2 regions of the Lacticaseibacillus casei DSM 20011 genome follow, and region 1 is predicted to be linked to the other one. Evidence: riboswitches for the same ligand, from Rfam matches in the RefSeq annotation. Region 1 holds a riboswitch; the other holds the start of a gene.
What was found. A riboswitch is a leader RNA that binds a small molecule or an ion and turns the genes downstream of it on or off. The one in region 1 is predicted to bind lysine.
Positions count from the first base shown of each region.

Region 2: another riboswitch for lysine. It lies ahead of LBCZ_RS13350 (ABC transporter permease subunit); the one in region 1 lies ahead of LBCZ_RS08835 (amino acid permease).

Region 1 covers NZ_AP012544.1:1,792,725-1,800,763, reverse strand. The annotation lists gene alsS (acetolactate synthase AlsS) at 250-1,926, shown strand; gene budA (acetolactate decarboxylase) at 1,993-2,703, shown strand; lysine riboswitch at 2,763-2,937, shown strand; gene LBCZ_RS08835 (amino acid permease) at 3,082-4,542, shown strand; gene LBCZ_RS08830 (helix-turn-helix domain-containing protein) at 4,702-6,231, opposite strand; gene LBCZ_RS08825 (helix-turn-helix domain-containing protein) at 6,477-8,039, shown strand, end outside.
Region 2 covers NZ_AP012544.1:2,768,623-2,776,661, reverse strand. The annotation lists partial or broken gene LBCZ_RS13365 (ABC transporter substrate-binding protein) at 1-10, shown strand, start outside; gene LBCZ_RS13360 (hypothetical protein) at 37-282, shown strand; gene LBCZ_RS13355 (amino acid ABC transporter ATP-binding protein) at 606-1,352, opposite strand; gene LBCZ_RS13350 (ABC transporter permease subunit) at 1,356-2,957, opposite strand; lysine riboswitch at 3,064-3,237, opposite strand; partial or broken gene LBCZ_RS16760 (lysostaphin resistance A-like protein) at 3,473-3,757, opposite strand; gene LBCZ_RS13345 (hypothetical protein) at 3,779-4,153, opposite strand; gene LBCZ_RS13340 (helix-turn-helix domain-containing protein) at 4,385-5,260, shown strand; gene LBCZ_RS13335 (helix-turn-helix domain-containing protein) at 5,257-6,105, shown strand; gene LBCZ_RS13330 (helix-turn-helix domain-containing protein) at 6,263-7,282, opposite strand; partial or broken gene LBCZ_RS13325 (MFS transporter) at 7,383-8,039, shown strand, end outside.

The sequences.
Region 1 (8,039 bases):
CCCGCGGCACTTTGTGAGCAGTTTTTAAGCAAAGTTTATGCCGTTTCGTTTAAAATCAAGATGATGCTAAAAAACATCAGCTAAGTGACTCCCGACCGACTCGACCAATTTTATAATTGATACAGATTGATGAAAAATATGTAACAGAACATTTCTGTTTAGTCAGTGTTTTTCAAAAAAAAAACTAGGCTTGAAACGGAACACAAAAAGCGTATTATGAAACACATCAATAATTTAGGAAGTGGCGAAATGGCAGAAGAGAAGCGCTATGGCGCAGATTTAATTGTCGAAAGTTTGGCAAATCACGGGATTGATTATGTTTTCGGTATCCCCGGCGCCAAAATCGATCGGGTTTTTGAAACCTTGGAGCATCCCAAATCAGAAAAGAGTCCGCAATTAATCGTGGCACGGCATGAACAGAACGCTGCGTTCATGGCTGCCGGGATCGGGCGTTTGACTGGCAAACCCGGCGTTGTCCTGACAACTTCCGGACCAGGTGCTTCAAACCTGGCAACTGGCCTAGTGACCGCAACCGCTGAAGGGGATCCGGTTTTGGCTTTGTCTGGTCAGGTAAAGCGGGCGGATCTGTTGCGTAGTTCCCACCAAAGCATGCGTAATGCCGATCTCTTTGCGCCGATTACCAAATATGCCGCTGAAGTGCAGGATCCGGACAATGTTAGTGAAATCATTGCCAATGCTTATCAAGCCGCGGAATCCGGCAAGCAAGGGGCAAGCTTCGTGTCGATTCCTCAAGACGTCACTGATTCACCGGTGAACTCGGAACCGATTAAGCCGCTGGTGGCGCCAAAGTTAGGGCCGGCAAGTCCTAGTGATATGACTTACCTGGCGCATGCCATTAAAGAGGCATCGCTGCCTGTCTTACTTTTGGGAATGCGCGCGTCATCAAGCGACGTAACCGAAGAGATTCGCGAGTTGTTGTCAGTCACCGAGTTGCCGGTTGTTGAAACCTTCCAAGGTGCAGGTATTATCTCCCATCGCCAAATCGACAATTTCTTTGGCCGGGTGGGTTTGTTCCGCAACCAACCGGGGGATATGTTATTGCAACACAGCGATCTTGTCATTGCGATCGGCTATGATCCGGTTGAATATGAACCACGTAACTGGAACGCGGATGGCAAGTCGCGCATCATTGTCATTGACGATGTACCAGCGGAAATCGATCACAACTTCCAGCCAGAAACAGAGCTGATTGGTGATATTTCCCAGACGCTCGATATTTTAGTCCCGTTACTGCGGGGTTATCAGGTTGCGCCTGAAAGCAAGCAGTATCTCACAGAGTTACAGGCCAAATTACAGGAAAGTGATGTTCCGCCAGCCCTCTCAGATCAAAAAGTCTTACACCCGCTCAGTATTGTAGCCGCATTGCAAAAACGTGTGACAGACGACATGACAGTTGCTGTGGACGTCGGCAGTCACTATATCTGGATGGCCCGCCATTTTCGGAGTTACGAACCGCGCCACTTGCTGTTTTCCAATGGGATGCAGACGCTAGGGGTTGCTTTACCTTGGGCGATGGCGGCGACTTTGGTACGTCCGGGCAAAAAAGCAGTTTCGGTGTCAGGCGATGGCGGCTTCCTTTTCTCGGGGCAAGAGCTAGAAACAGCCGTTCGTTTGAAGGCTGATTTGGTTCATATTATTTGGAACGATGGCCATTATGATATGGTAAAATTCCAAGAAGAGATGAAATATGGTCGGGCAGCAGGTGTCGACTTTGGTCCGGTTGATTTTGTGAAGTATGTAGAAGCTTTTGGTGCCAAGGGTCTGCGGGTCAATAAACCGAGTGAACTTGGCAAGGTGCTTGATGAAGCGTTTGCGACTAAAGGGCCAGTGCTGGTTGACATTCCGGTCGATTATTCCGATAATGCGGAACTCGGCGCGGCAATGCTGCCTGACCAGATTTATTAATCGTTGGCGGCAGGTTGATTCTGGGCGGCTGCAGGCCCAACCCTGCGCAAAAGGAGGGACTTCTTTTTGGAAACGGATCGATTGTATCAACATGGGACACTGGCAATGTTAGTGCCTGGTTTGTTTGCCGGAACGCAGACAATTGAAGCGTTGTTGCAACATGGTGACACTGGTATTGGCACGTTGACCGGCCTTGATGGCGAGTTGATTATTCAAGCCGGCAAAGTTTATCAGGTTAACGCACAAGGTACCGTTCGCGAAGTTGCAGCGGATGAGAAAGTGCCGTTTGCGAATGTTCATTATCAAGCCGATGTTTCGGCCGGGAAGCTTCAGGGGTTGGATCTGACCGGATTTCAGAAAGCGGTTCTTGATCGGTTACAAACGAGCAATCTTTTTGCGGCAGTTCGGGTCGAAGGTACCTTCACGCAAATGCACACGCGCGCTGTGTTGCCGCAACAACCTCCTTATCCGACGTTGACAGAGACGGCTTCGGGCCAAAAAGAATTCCATGCCGATAACGTCAAAGGCACGCTGATCGGGTACTTTTCACCGGATCTTTATGCCGGTGTGGTATCGCCGGGTTTCCATTTGCACTTTTTGTCGGCTGATCATCACATGGGCGGGCACATTCTCGGATTTGAGCTCGACAGTGGCGAATTATTTTTACAAAAGTTTAGCGACTTTCAGTTACACCTGCCAACCGATGACGAACCGTTTTTAAAGCAGCACTTTGACACGGCTAGTTTAGTCGATGACATCCGCAAAGCTGAAAATTGAGTTAAAACCGGGTGAGAGCCGGTTGCCGTTAGAAACAAGACATGATAACGTGAACCATAATCAAGATTAGAGGTCGCACCGATCATCAGTCGCAACTGCAATGGCCTGAACGCCAGATGCGCAGTTGTTAAAGGGAAAGGTGCCGAAATGCCGGCTTAGTTCAGTGAGGCGGTGTTGGGCCAGTGGATAACATCTGCTGGACTGTCGCGACTATCGCGGGGCGCTAACAAATCGGATCACGTTTATTCATGACGGAAAGCAGAATAAGCCGATGGGTTAGTTACTGACACCCACCGGTTTTTTTAGTGCTTAAACGCCCTGTAACCGTAACAAACCCAACGTTTAACATCTCAACCCATTCAGCAAAGGAGTACTTTTGTGGCACAGTCAGCAACGAATCAGGTAAAACGAGAACTCAAAACCCGGCATCTTTCAATGATTGCCCTCGGCGGCAGTATTGGCACCGGACTTTTTGTCGCCAGCGGCAGCGCGATTGCAACTGCCGGCCCGGGCGGCGCAATCGCGGCATATATTGGCATCGGGTTAATGGTGTTCTTTCTAATGACCAGTTTAGGCGAAATGGCCACCTATGTGCCGGTATCCGGTTCCTTTTCAGAGTACGCCAGCCGGTTTGTTGATCCGGCGTTTGGCTTTGCCTTAGGTTGGAACTACTGGTTTAACTGGGCCATCACCGTTGCGGTTGATGTTTCGACAACTGCCATTGTGATGCACTTCTGGTTGCCGGATGTGCCAGGCTGGCTGTTTTCGCTGGGCTTTTTGGCGCTTATTTTTACGATTAACATTATTTCCGTTAAGTCGTTTGGCGAAACCGAATACTGGCTGTCATTAATCAAAGTGATCACCGTACTGGTCTTTCTGGTCGTGGGTTTGTTGACCATTATGGGAATCATGGGCGGGCACGGTCCCATTGGCTTTAAAAATTATACGACCGAGGCGGCGCCGTTTGTTGGTGGGTTGCCGGCAACATTAGCGGTTTTCGTGGTCGCAGGGTTTTCTTTTCAAGGCACCGAGCTAATCGGGATTACCGCGGGCGAAAGTGCTACCCCGGAAACCAGCATTCCCAAGGCGATTAAGCAGGTGTTTTGGCGGATCTTATTGTTCTATATTTTGTCTATCGCTGTCATTGCCGCCATCATTCCTTATACCAGTCCGAACCTGTTAGGCGCCAGTGTTGATCAAGTGGCAATTTCGCCGTTTACGCTGGTTTTTGATCGAATTGGCCTCGCCGGAGCGGCCAGCGTGATGAACGCCGTGATTCTGACATCGGTTTTATCGTCTGCCAATTCCGGCATGTATGCTTCAACCCGAATGTTGTGGGCCATGGGCGGATCCGGATTTGCGCTACGCGTTTTTCAAAAAACGAATACGCGCGGCATTCCGATTGCAGCCTTACTACTGACGATGCTGGTCGGTGGTTTGACATTTTTAACCAGCATCATGGGACCCCATGTTTACCAACTGTTGGTCGCCGTATCCGGTCTGACCGGATTCCTAGCGTGGCTTGGGATTGCGGTGTCGCATTTTCGCTTCCGCCGTGCGTTTGTGAAGCAGAGGCATGATGTTCATGAGTTAAAATATCATGCAAAATGGTTCCCGGTTGGCCCGATTTTGGCGATTATCATGAGCTTAATTGTGATTGTGGGTCAGGATCTGCAAGCGGTGCAACATTTTGCCTGGGGGCGTCTGCTGATTTCCTACATGTCTATTCCGCTATTCATCGTTTTATTCGTCTGGTATAAGGTGAAGCACAAGACCAAACTGATTCCGCTAGAAAAAGTCGACCTTTCACCGCACCGCGAGCATCAAGCGAACAAGTGAGCGTAAGTAACGGGTTACCTGATTGGCTTTCTGACTGCAATGTTTCTCGTTAAAGTATGAATTTGCGCCTAAACTAAATCGGCTCTAAAACGCAAATTGCTGCGTTTTAGAGCCGATTTTTGATGGCTAACTGTTAAAATTTATTCGAACGACGGGAGCCTACGAAGGGGGATCGACATTTTGGGCTGATAACGAGGCGTCGGTTTTCTTTAGGTACAAGCGGCGAATCAACAAATACAGTTGGAAGATGGCGTCATCGCTGTCTTCCGCTGTCCAACTAATGATGTGCCCGTGAAAACCGGCAGGCGCAGCGGCTTTGATGGCCTGCTCATTATCGACGCTGGTAATGACGAGGTCTGCTGTTTTAAAAACGGCACGTTCTGGTAATAAGTGAACCATTGGTAGATCGGATAGGAAGTTGACGAGGCGGCGGTTAAGCAAGTTGTGGTCGAGATAGGCCAATCTGACCCGTACGGTAGGTGTTTCCGCAAAGTAGCGCAGATAAGGCGTCAGCAAATAGTAGAGCGTGCGCAAAAATAGATGCTGCTTACCAAGAAAGTGTCGATATGCCGGCGTATCAGGCAGCGTGGCAATGAATTCCTCAAGGCCTTGATAAAGATTGGTTTTGGTGTAATTCAACGCACGGGGATTGAAAAAGTCGACCAAATGCATGAAGTCGCCACCCAGCATTTCATTGTTCAATGCGATTCGGGTCAGATTGAGGATCAACCCCTGTTCGTGCTGAAGGTCAAAGACTGTGTGATGCCGAATATGATCACCTAAAAAGGCTAAAAGTCGTTTAACGAAATCGGCAACAACTGTCTTTTGGCTAAGAACGTAATGAATAAAGTCTTTATCGGCTGGTGTGTCAGGCAAGAAGGTGATCGTTCGATGTTGCTGAAAATAGAAAAAATCATTTTCAGCTTTCATGAATTGCTTATTGAACGCCGGGAACATTTCTTGCGTATAAACGGAATGCTGAAATGGTGGGTAATCATTGAAGATCCGGTCAAACGGTTCGTTGCCGGTAACAAAATGGTTGCCGCTGATCCGCACCCGACAGATTGCCCAAAAAAGGATCTCTTCAAGAACATCGACCGGATTGGTTTTAGCATTAGGCAAGGCCATGTATTCTTTGACAATTTGCTGCTCATCCAACACTTTAAATGGCCAGTCCACGCCATGATACCCCAGCCAGTAAAAATCAAACAGAAACAGGCGGATTCGGCTTTCTTCGCCGATGAAGCATAAGTCACTAAAAGACAGCTTAATTTGGAATCGTTCGAGCAATGCGCGCAAGGCGACGGTTTTACGCACCAACGTCGAGCGACTGATGAAATGGGCGCGGCCAAATTGCTCGGTAGAAGGATGATTTGCCTGAACAATGTAGTCGACAAATTGAAATGCGATCGCATGTTTTAGCAAATAAAGGTGATAATCATCAACCGTCACGTCAATTTCCATGAGAGGGTTGATTTGTTTACGTTTAAGATTTTCCGGGTGGGCAGTTAATTCAGTTAGATCGCAGAAGAGTTCCTGCAAGATGTTGTAACCTTGCTGATAAGAAAGGTCTAGGTGCCGACTGAGGGTATTAATGGTGTAAGTTTGGACATTACTATCCTTGATAGCTGAAAACATTTGGTATTTTTGGAAATCAGCGCGGTCAAGAAAAGTTTGTTCGTAAAGCATCGTGATCCCCCAATCTGAAGACAATTTTGTTCGCTTCAATATCAATTATAACAAAGAATGACGAGTATGACGTTTTATTAGTGAACTATTGAACTTTAAACATGCGTAAAACCATCTGTTAAGATAAGAAACTGCTATAAAAATGGTATAGACAAGCTTTGTGCCGAGCTTGAAACCTGACGCTGTATGTTCGATGAAGTATAATCATGGGAAATGGGGTAAATTATTTGAAGTAGGGAGATTTTATGAAAGACAATCATGATATTTTTTTGTCAATGTCTGACGCTGAGAAACTGGGGTTGTTTCGTACCATTATCGAGGTACGGGAAGCGCAGACACCAGTTACGGCAAAATTAGCGGCTTATCGTGGTCATCGGCCCTTGGTAAGTGAGGTTAATCTCAAACAGATAGCAGCACTTACGAACCGCAATTATGGCAGCGTCTATAATACTTATAACGGCCTGATTAGTTCATTACAGGCAATGCTTGGCCGGCACCATAGTTCGGTGAAAACACTATTTGCGGTGCCGCCTGACGAATTTCGCTATCATCTTGTTGCCCAATCACATCCATACAAATTTTTAGACGCTGTCTTATATCAACGGTATGAGAACCTTGATGATTTTTTGAAAGCCTGCGATAGCTCTAAAGCCACGGTTTTGCGCCATTTAAAGGCGCTTCGGGGTTATGCGCGGCAAAGCGGAGTGCAGTTCTCGTATGAAACACTATCATTTACCGGCCCGGAATTAAATATCCGGCTGTTTATGACAATTGCTTATTGGTTGGCAACCAATGGCGTAGCGTGGCCTTTTGAAAATTTAACGCACCAGCAAGCTGGCCAGATTCTAGATGGCTTACTGGTCGTCTTCGATAGCGGCAAGGTCAACACCATCACGCGTGAGTTACTAATGTATTATGTGGCGATTTCCCATCAGCGCATTTTAAGCGGCCACATTTTGGTGCACGATTCGCAATCGGAGGTGCTGCATTACCCGGTTCCCAATTTGTTCAGCGACGCGGCCTCGCGACTACTGGATAAATCAAAACAATTTGAGCATTTGACCACCCAGCAGCAACAGAGCGAAAGTGACGCGCTTTATTTTCTATTTAATTTTGCACCGCTATATATTATCACGGATGAGCAAGTTGAAAAGCGGATGATCGAGCGCAAAAACAACTATAATCCCGAGATTTATCAACTGATCAGTGGATTTTTCGAGCATTTTCCATACAGCTTCAAGCGTGATATTCACCTACCCGATGATATTTACCGTTTGCTATTCGTCAATATGCTAAGTGTGACGGTGAGTGTGCTGGCGTTTAATAAGGATTTTACGACCAGTTTGTTAGCCGAGTTCAGTTCAAACATTCAGCAAACCAAGGATGATCCGGCATTTTACCAACAGGTTAAGGTCACGCTTGACGAAGTGATTGGGCGCAAGAAGCTGTCATCGTTTCGAAATTGCCGAGAAGTTTTGACAGAGGCATTTTATCGCAGCCTGCATCAACTTGTAGTTCAATTTCAGCCACGCAAAAAAGTGTTGGTTGCTCCGATTATCGAACAAACAATGACTGGCTATATCGATCTCTTGGCGTTTTTGCATGCAGTCCCGTTCGTTGAGTTAGCGTCGCCTGATGCTAATCTCAAGGATGTTGATCTGGTCATCACGACTTCGGTAGGGCTCATTCAAGACAATGTCGGTAAGACGCAGATTTTCCCGTGGCACATCAATGTCACCAATGACCACTACGGCCAGCTTTATAGTTTGCTACGTGAACTTTGGGATGAAAAGATGCTCAAAGAAGCC
Region 2 (8,039 bases), 980 kb from region 1:
TAATCGTTAATTAACCAAAAGAAAGCAGGCGCGTCCATGACGACATTCAAACGGATTTTAAAACGAACCCTTATTTACACCGTGCTGGTACTGGGCTTAGCGGTGCTAATGACGTTTGGCTATGTCGGCTATCAAGACGTCACCGCTGGAAAAGGCTACCTTGCCTTGCGCTACCTTTTGCTAACGGCAGAGTCCGGGGTCGGCGGCTTTTTCCTGTTCTTCATCGTGGTGAGTCTGGACACATGGCGCGAACATCGGGAAAAGAAGCGGAAGACAAAATAATAGATTGTCGTGCCAAACTCCGCAATCTCCGGCCAAATGGGGCTGGAACGTGGTGGGCACGACTTTGAGCCTCAGCAAAACCGGCTGAGTCTCAAAGATCGGCCTCATTGTAGGCGGTAAACCGCCAACAATGATTTCACCACTGAGCCCCATCTGGCCTCCGATTGCTACGCTTTGGCACTGACGTTTTAATAATTCAAACCAATTTCCTAGGAAAACTAAAAGCGGACATACTCCAGTTATTGTTGAGTATGCCCGCTTTTGTATTGTGGCCGTGAATTATGATCCGGCTTCATTTTTATCTGTTTATGAGGCTAATTCAGTTAAACCCGGTTCAAGTAACGCTTCAGGAATTCCTTTGTCGCTGTTTGTTGCGGATTGCCGAAGATTTGATCCGGCGTGCCGGACTCGGCAATGATGCCGTTGTTCATGAAGACGACGCGATCGGAAACATCGCGAGCGAAGGCCATTTCGTGGGTGACGATGATCATGGTCAGGCCAGTGTGGGCTAGGGCCGTCATCGTGTTCAGGACATCATCGACCATTTCCGGATCCAGCGCACTGGTTGGCTCATCAAACAGGAGCACTTCCGGATCCATTGCTTCGGCGCGGGCAATGGCGACCCGCTGTTCCTGCCCGCCGGAGAGCTGATCCGGTTTGGCGGCAATGAAGGGATCCATGCCGACTTGTTTCAATAGTTCCAACGCGTGGGTTTTGGCGGCAGCAGCGTCACGTTTTAAGACGGTTTGCTGCGGCACCATTACGTTTTGCAAGACGGTCATGTTGTTGAACAAATTGAAGCTCTGGAACACCATGCCGACTTTGGCGCGATAGGTGCTCAACTTTACGTCTTCCCCTAGAATGCTTTTGCCATGAAAAAGAATATCGCCGCCAGTTGGGGTTTCCAACAGGTTGATGTTGCGCAACAGGGTCGACTTGCCGGAGCCGCTGCGACCGATGATTGAAACAACTTCACCGGCTTGGACGTTGAAATTGATGTCAGTCAGGACTTCGTGGTTCCCAAAACTCTTTTTGAGATTCTTAACTTGGATTAATGGTTCGCTTGCCATGAGCTAGTCCCCCTCTTTTGCGGTGCCAATTTTCGGTGTTTCAACCTGCATTTGATTGTTCATCACGTTGTAGTCTTTGGGTCCGTCGAGATGTTTTTCGATGAGCCGGAAGAGGCGGCTGATGGTGAAGGTCATGATGAGATAGATGCCGCTGACGATCAGATAGGTGTGGAAGAACTGGAAGCTTTGTCCGGCAATGGTTTCGCCGCTGAAGAACAGTTCGGAAACCGAGATAACCGACAGCACGGACGTATCCTTAATGTTCACAATGAACTCATTCGTGACCGCTGGCAGGGAATTACGAACCGCTTGCGGCAGGATAACTTTCATCATGGTTTGTAGATGCGTCATGCCCAGCGCACTGGCTGCTTCGAACTGTCCTTCATCAACGGAAATAATCCCGCCACGGATAATTTCGGAAATGTAGGCGCCAGTGTTAATTGAAACAATCAAAAGCGCTGCGGTAGTGCGATCCATGTTCAGGTGCCAGGCTTGGGCGGCGCCATAATACAAGACCGCTGCCTGAACAATCATTGGCGTGCCACGGAAGACTTCGATATACAAGGAAAGCAGCCAATTGATAACTGCCCGCAAACCGCGCTGTCCCAACTTCTTGGGTTTTGGCGTGGTGCGAATAATCCCGACTAACAGGCCGATGATGAAGCCAACAAGGGTGCCGACCAAGGCCAGTAACAACGTCATACCGGTACCACGCAAGAGCATCGGCCCATACTGTTTCATAATGGCCATGAACCAGTTGCCGCTCTTTTCGGTCGAAGGCTGATTATCGACCGCCTCATTCATCAGGCGTGCCCGCTCTTTTTTGGAAATCGTAGCGAGCAGTTCATTGATTTTAGCTTTATTGGGATCGTTTTTCCGCAACCCGATTGCTAGGTTGGTGTCGCTGGCATCGGTTTTAAATCCCTGACCCTTGGCAAAATGGATATACATCAGGTTCGGGTTGGCGCGTTCTGCCGTGATCCCTTCAGGAACTTCGGAAACGTAGCCGTCAATGGTGCCAGACTCCAAGGCCACCCGCATCGCTGGGAAGTCGTTCATGGCCGGTTCCTTGACGACTCCTTTGATTTGGTTAATGGCCTGATAGTGATACGTACTGAGCTGCGCTGTCACTTTAGCACCTTTAAAATCAGCAATACTCTTGGCTTTTGCATATTTGCTGTCTTTACGGACGACCATGGTCAGATTGGAAATGTAGTACGGATTGGTAAAATCAATCGTTTTGCGCCGATCCGGTGTTGGTGACATCCCGGCGATAATGGCATCGATTTTTCCGGAAGTTAAAGCAGGCGGCAGGCCATCCCAAGAGGTTTTGACCACAACGACTTTCTTGTGCAGTGCCTTAGCGACTTTCCGCGCAATCTGAACATCGTAACCATTGGCGTATTCATGACTGCCTTGAATCTTGACCGCGTTATTGGCATCTGTGTTCTGTGTCCAATTGAACGGTGCATAGCCGGCTTCCATACCGACTTTGAATGTGTTGTCGTCGCTCGCAGCATTGACTGGCTTAGCAGCAAAACCGCCAAGCAGCAGAATCAATACGAGCCCCAGCACACCCAAACGTGCAACCCAGTGTTTTTTCATAAAATGACATTCTCCCTTCTTGTAGTGGGAAATAGAGCTGGAACCAAAAAATCGACCTTTATTGAACAAGCAATAAAGGTCGATTCCATCGATTTTAGTCATAAACCAGAATCATAGCGCCCCGAAGCAACCTGCTTCGACAGTCCATGAGTTATGCGCTCATGGCCCAATGCGGATCGTCCGAACACGGCCCGACATTTCGGCGGCGGCACTTACGACTGGTTCAACATGATCCGGCACTCCCCAGTTTTCGTTGCCCACCGCAACCTCTATTTCTTGGTGGTGTATTTAAATGTCAAAATCAAGTGTAGCGGAATGGGAGGTGGATGTCAATTGGATGTGAGCGTGAATTGGCGCGGTTAGAAGGCGGTGTGTAAGTGGCATAGGCGTAATGGCCGTTTTTTGGCTATTGCGCCTGAGGTCCATACACACAGACTTCTGCGGCAGTGAACACGTTATGGTGGAAGAAGTTTATATTAGCAGGCATACTTACGAGAAGCATTTTTGAACCGCTGTCAAAACATAGAAACAAAGGCTAAGACGTTATTAAGGATGTGCAGTGCGATGCTATAGCGTAAATCCCCAGTAAGCGCGTAAACGGAACCAAATAGCCATCCCATGGTGCAGTAAACTAAAAGATTGACGGTGAAATGAGGTTCCTGAAGCAACCCAAACACAAAGCCTGAGACTAAGACAACGAAAATTTTGCTCATAATAGTGTTCTTGTTGACAAAATAGTTAAAGAAAATTCCGCGTAATATAAATTCTTCAATAATCGGTGCCGCTAATACAGCGTCAACACTGGCTAATAATGGCGCAGTTCAAATGAATTTGTTAACAAGCACCTGATTCGTGGCATTGTCCGCGTTGAAAGGCGTGAGAGATTCAACACACAGCAACCCAAAAAGAGACACAACCCCAATGAGAAGTATAAGCATGTTCTTTCTCGAAAGTGGCTTTAGGCCATAGCCATTTGGATTAAAACGTTTCAATTGCCGGAAATATAGCCAATGAAGAAACCAAATGAATGCCCCTTTTAATAATAGTTCAATCACTAGAACTTCATATTGGTCTTGCTGCAATTTGCTGATTGTAAAAAAATCATGGAATTCAGTTAAGACATCAAGCAGCATGATGCCTGCGAGAAGAAGTGCGCGCTTCAGCAATGAACCGCCAATGGATATTATTTTCCCCAATTGTCTGTCCTTCTTTAGACTTTTGAATGCTATAAAAATTGGGCTACATGAATACGCGCCCATTGTAACAATTAGCGTTAATGGTTAACAAGTTTAAAAATAGGCACAAATTAAAAATCAGAACATATAGATTAACAAATGTAAAGCAAAGAAAAATATTTCGATTTTGAAAAAATGACAAAACGTGTTAAATTTGTCTAATAAACTTCTCATAAAAAGGGGCGGGTGCTGATGCCGGAGGAGCCTGTCAAAGTCGGGGCCTATTTACGGGCGTTGCGTCTTGAAGAAAATGACTCATTGGAAGAAATTGCGGCGGGGATTACGACGGCCGCTACTTTGTCACGCTTTGAACGGGGGGAGACTCAGCTCAGTGCAGCCGTTGTTTTAAAACTGTTAACGCGCTTTGATCAAGATGTTGAATTGATGCAACAAGGCTATCGGGCATTGAATCCGGAGAATTTTTTCCAACAGGTTAATCGGGCCACGGTTTCCGGTAAGTCAGCGTTGCAGGTGTTAGCGCAAAAGCAGTATCGCTTGTGGCGACAAACCGGGCTGATTTTTTATCGACTGAATCAAATTAATATTCTGGCCCACAATGGGTTTACGGACCCGAGTTTTCAGACAACAGCGCAGATGAAAGCCGACGTTATCAAGTATTTGAAACGGATTCGGTACTGGGGATTGTACGAACTTGATCTTTTCGCCGCCACCTTGGTGATATACGACCATGAGCAACTGATGAGTTTGGTCATGGAGCTGGTTTTGGACTGGCCGGATGTGAAGGGCCATCCAACCCGGAACCAGTATCTGTGGGCGATTTTGACGAATAGCATCGCCTTGCTGATTCATCGTCGGGAGTTTACGGATGCTGTGCGGCTGCTTAACGTCGCCAAGAACTTACCCATTCCGGCCGATGATCTCTATGCGCGGATCATGTTGCGCTATCAAGAGCACCTGCTGACCTATCATCGCGGCCAGCATCGGGCGGCTAAAACTGCGGTTAAAAACTTACTGGCAACGCTGGCGTTATTGGACTCGCCGTTTTTTGCCCAGTTGTTGACTAAAAGTTGGCGACGATTCCTGAAGGAGGAGGCGCAGGCAAAATGACGATCGGTGAACAATTCAAACGACTGCGTAAAGAACGGTGGCTGACGTTAAGAGAAGCCGCTGGCGACATTGTTTCGGTATCAAGCCTTTCAAAATTTGAAAATGGCACCTCACAGTTGGCCGCCGATCGCTTTTTCCTATTGCTGGATCGATTGAATCTGGACTGGGATGCGTTCACGCCTTCACGCTCGGATGCACCATTACCGTTTTTGCATCGTTATCTGGTGGCGGCACAGCAGGCAGATGTTCAGGCGTTGGCAGGTATCTTACGCCAGTTGCCGCTGGCGAATACCAATCAACGGTTGCTGTTGCATTTGACGCTGCATAACCATGCACCGGAACGCTTTTCCGTGTTGGCCCGTGAACGTAAACAGGCGTGGTCGTTGTTGATGCATACAACGGCGTGGTCGCTGTTGTTGCGGCTGATCGCGCTTCAATTAACCGGCATCATCGCGATGAAGGATTTGGAAGGACTGATCAAGGCCATTGCGAACCAAGTGCAAACACCCAACACACCACAGGATCATTTGAATCTGGCCAATCGCGCGTTTTTAACCGCTTCTCTTCGGTATATTGCGGCAGGGCAACTGGACAACGCGCAGGAAACGCTTGCGTTAATTCGGCAGGCCACAGTGGGTGACATGGGGGTTGAGTTTCAGATTGCCTGCACAAAACGTCTGGTGATGATTTATTCACCGGATAAAAGCAAGGCAGCGCGCGGTTGGCAAGAGCTTGCCCAACTGAAGGCGTTGTTGAATGAGGTTGCGGCACCGGACTGGACGGCAAGTTGGCTGCCGGCTTTGGAGGCGTTGGCTGAGGCAAAGCGTTGCGGTAAAGAAGCCTGACTTTGCCTTTTTTGAAAATTCGGATAGTAGCAGTTTGTAACGGACTCGCGATCAGCGAAAATAAGTTGATTGTGGGTCCGTTTTTTGGTGTGTTCCACGTGAAACGCCATGAGTTAAGAAGGAAGACTGTTTTTTTGACACGATAATAGGTTCGCAGTCAAAGAAAGTACGCGCCACCTTGTGGATCCTTGATATTGATTCGGACAACCTTCAATAAGTAACGCAACCACCGTTCTTGCGTCGGCTGGTCCAGGATATGCTCCAAACTGATGGCTTGTTGGCATAACTCGTATCCGGCTGTGGTTTGACCAATGACGGCTTGGTACCAGCCGCGTAAAAATAAGAGGAGGGCCGAGTTTGAGAGGTCGTTTGTGTCATGCAAAATTTTTTCGGCGGTGGTGAGGACTTTTTTGGCGTCGGTTAAGTGGCGTGTGTTGATGAACACGGTGAAGGCGGAGAAGAGCGTCTGAATCCGGAGATTGCCGATTTGATTGAAGGCGCGATATTTTTCCGAACGCTTCATCGCTATTGGCAACAAGTTTTGAATGGTTTCAGCAGGTAAGGCGACCATGAGATGGCGGAACCAATAAAGCTCAAAGTAATTCCAAGTTTCAACCGAGTAGAGATAGCTGACCAGTGGCTTGGCGCGTTCCTGCAATTGGGCCATGGCGTCGGTCACATTTTTGAATGGTGATGGCTGGTCAGGCGGCTTGACGCGATCAATCATGGTTAGGCGAAAGATCTGAATGCTGATGAGTTCAAATTGGGTTTGGCGGTTGTGATCGTGCTCGTACCGTTTTTGCCAAGCCTTTTCCTGTTTCAACAAATATTGATAGTCGGCTAGCGTGGGATTTTCAACGTTAAAGCGATCCTGATAGGCGATAACCTCTTCAAAGTCGCGGTGAACTAAAGTGTTGTAAACAAACCGCGTGTGAGCCGAGGGTGGGACAGCGCCTGCCTGGAGATCGCGAATGAAGACGAATTCTTCCACCGAAATGTTGATGCGAAAGAGCAAATGACTCAGGCGGGCAAAGCTGATATTGGAGCGACCTTGTTCGAACTTACTAATGAAAGCAATGGAATTATGCGCATCGGCTACCTGTGCCAAGGTCAGATGGTGGTTGCGCCGAAGTTGGCGGAAGACGGCGCCGTCAGTGGGATTGATTTTTTCTACCATAGTGGAATTTCACCTCGCCTTGAGTGTAGCCTGCTTACACTCAAAGTACAAACCAAGTACGAATCGAAAATGACATGCTTGGCTGCAGGGAGGTAGCAACATGCATGAATATTTCAATAATCGGGGTTATCGCGCCATTTTAAATGCCAGTTTGTTAAGCGGGATTGGCGATAGCCTGTATAACATCGTGTTTATCATTTACGCGGCCACGATGCCGTTTAAAAGTCTGGCCGTCACATTGGCAGCGATGGCAACCACTTTGCCGACGATGCTGTCGCTAGTGACTGGCAGTCTGGCCTATCGAACCCAGGCCAAAACCAGTCATATGGTGGCTACGCGTATTGGCCAAACGTTACTTTTCCTAGGGTTGGCAGGGATGATCCTGCTGCCTGCCAGCTTGCCATTGTTTTTGCTGTTGCTGGGCATCAACATACTTTCTGATACCCTGGGACAATATGGGAATGGTTTGGTACTGCCACTGTTGCATCGGTTAATTCCCGCTAAAGAACTGAACATGGCCATCAGTTTTCAAAGCGCGACCGGTACGACGGTTCAAATGGTTTTTCAGGCAGTCGGTGCAAGCCTGATTGTCTTGCTCAACCACAATTATGCGCTGTTTGGCAGGCTTAATGCTGTTACGTTTTTACTCGCAGCTTGGGTTATAACCCGGGAAAAGAGTCGCCTAAAACAAGCTGAACCACCAGTCGTGACGCATGCGCATCAGCCGATTCTCAAAAATATTGGCAATGTGCTCAAG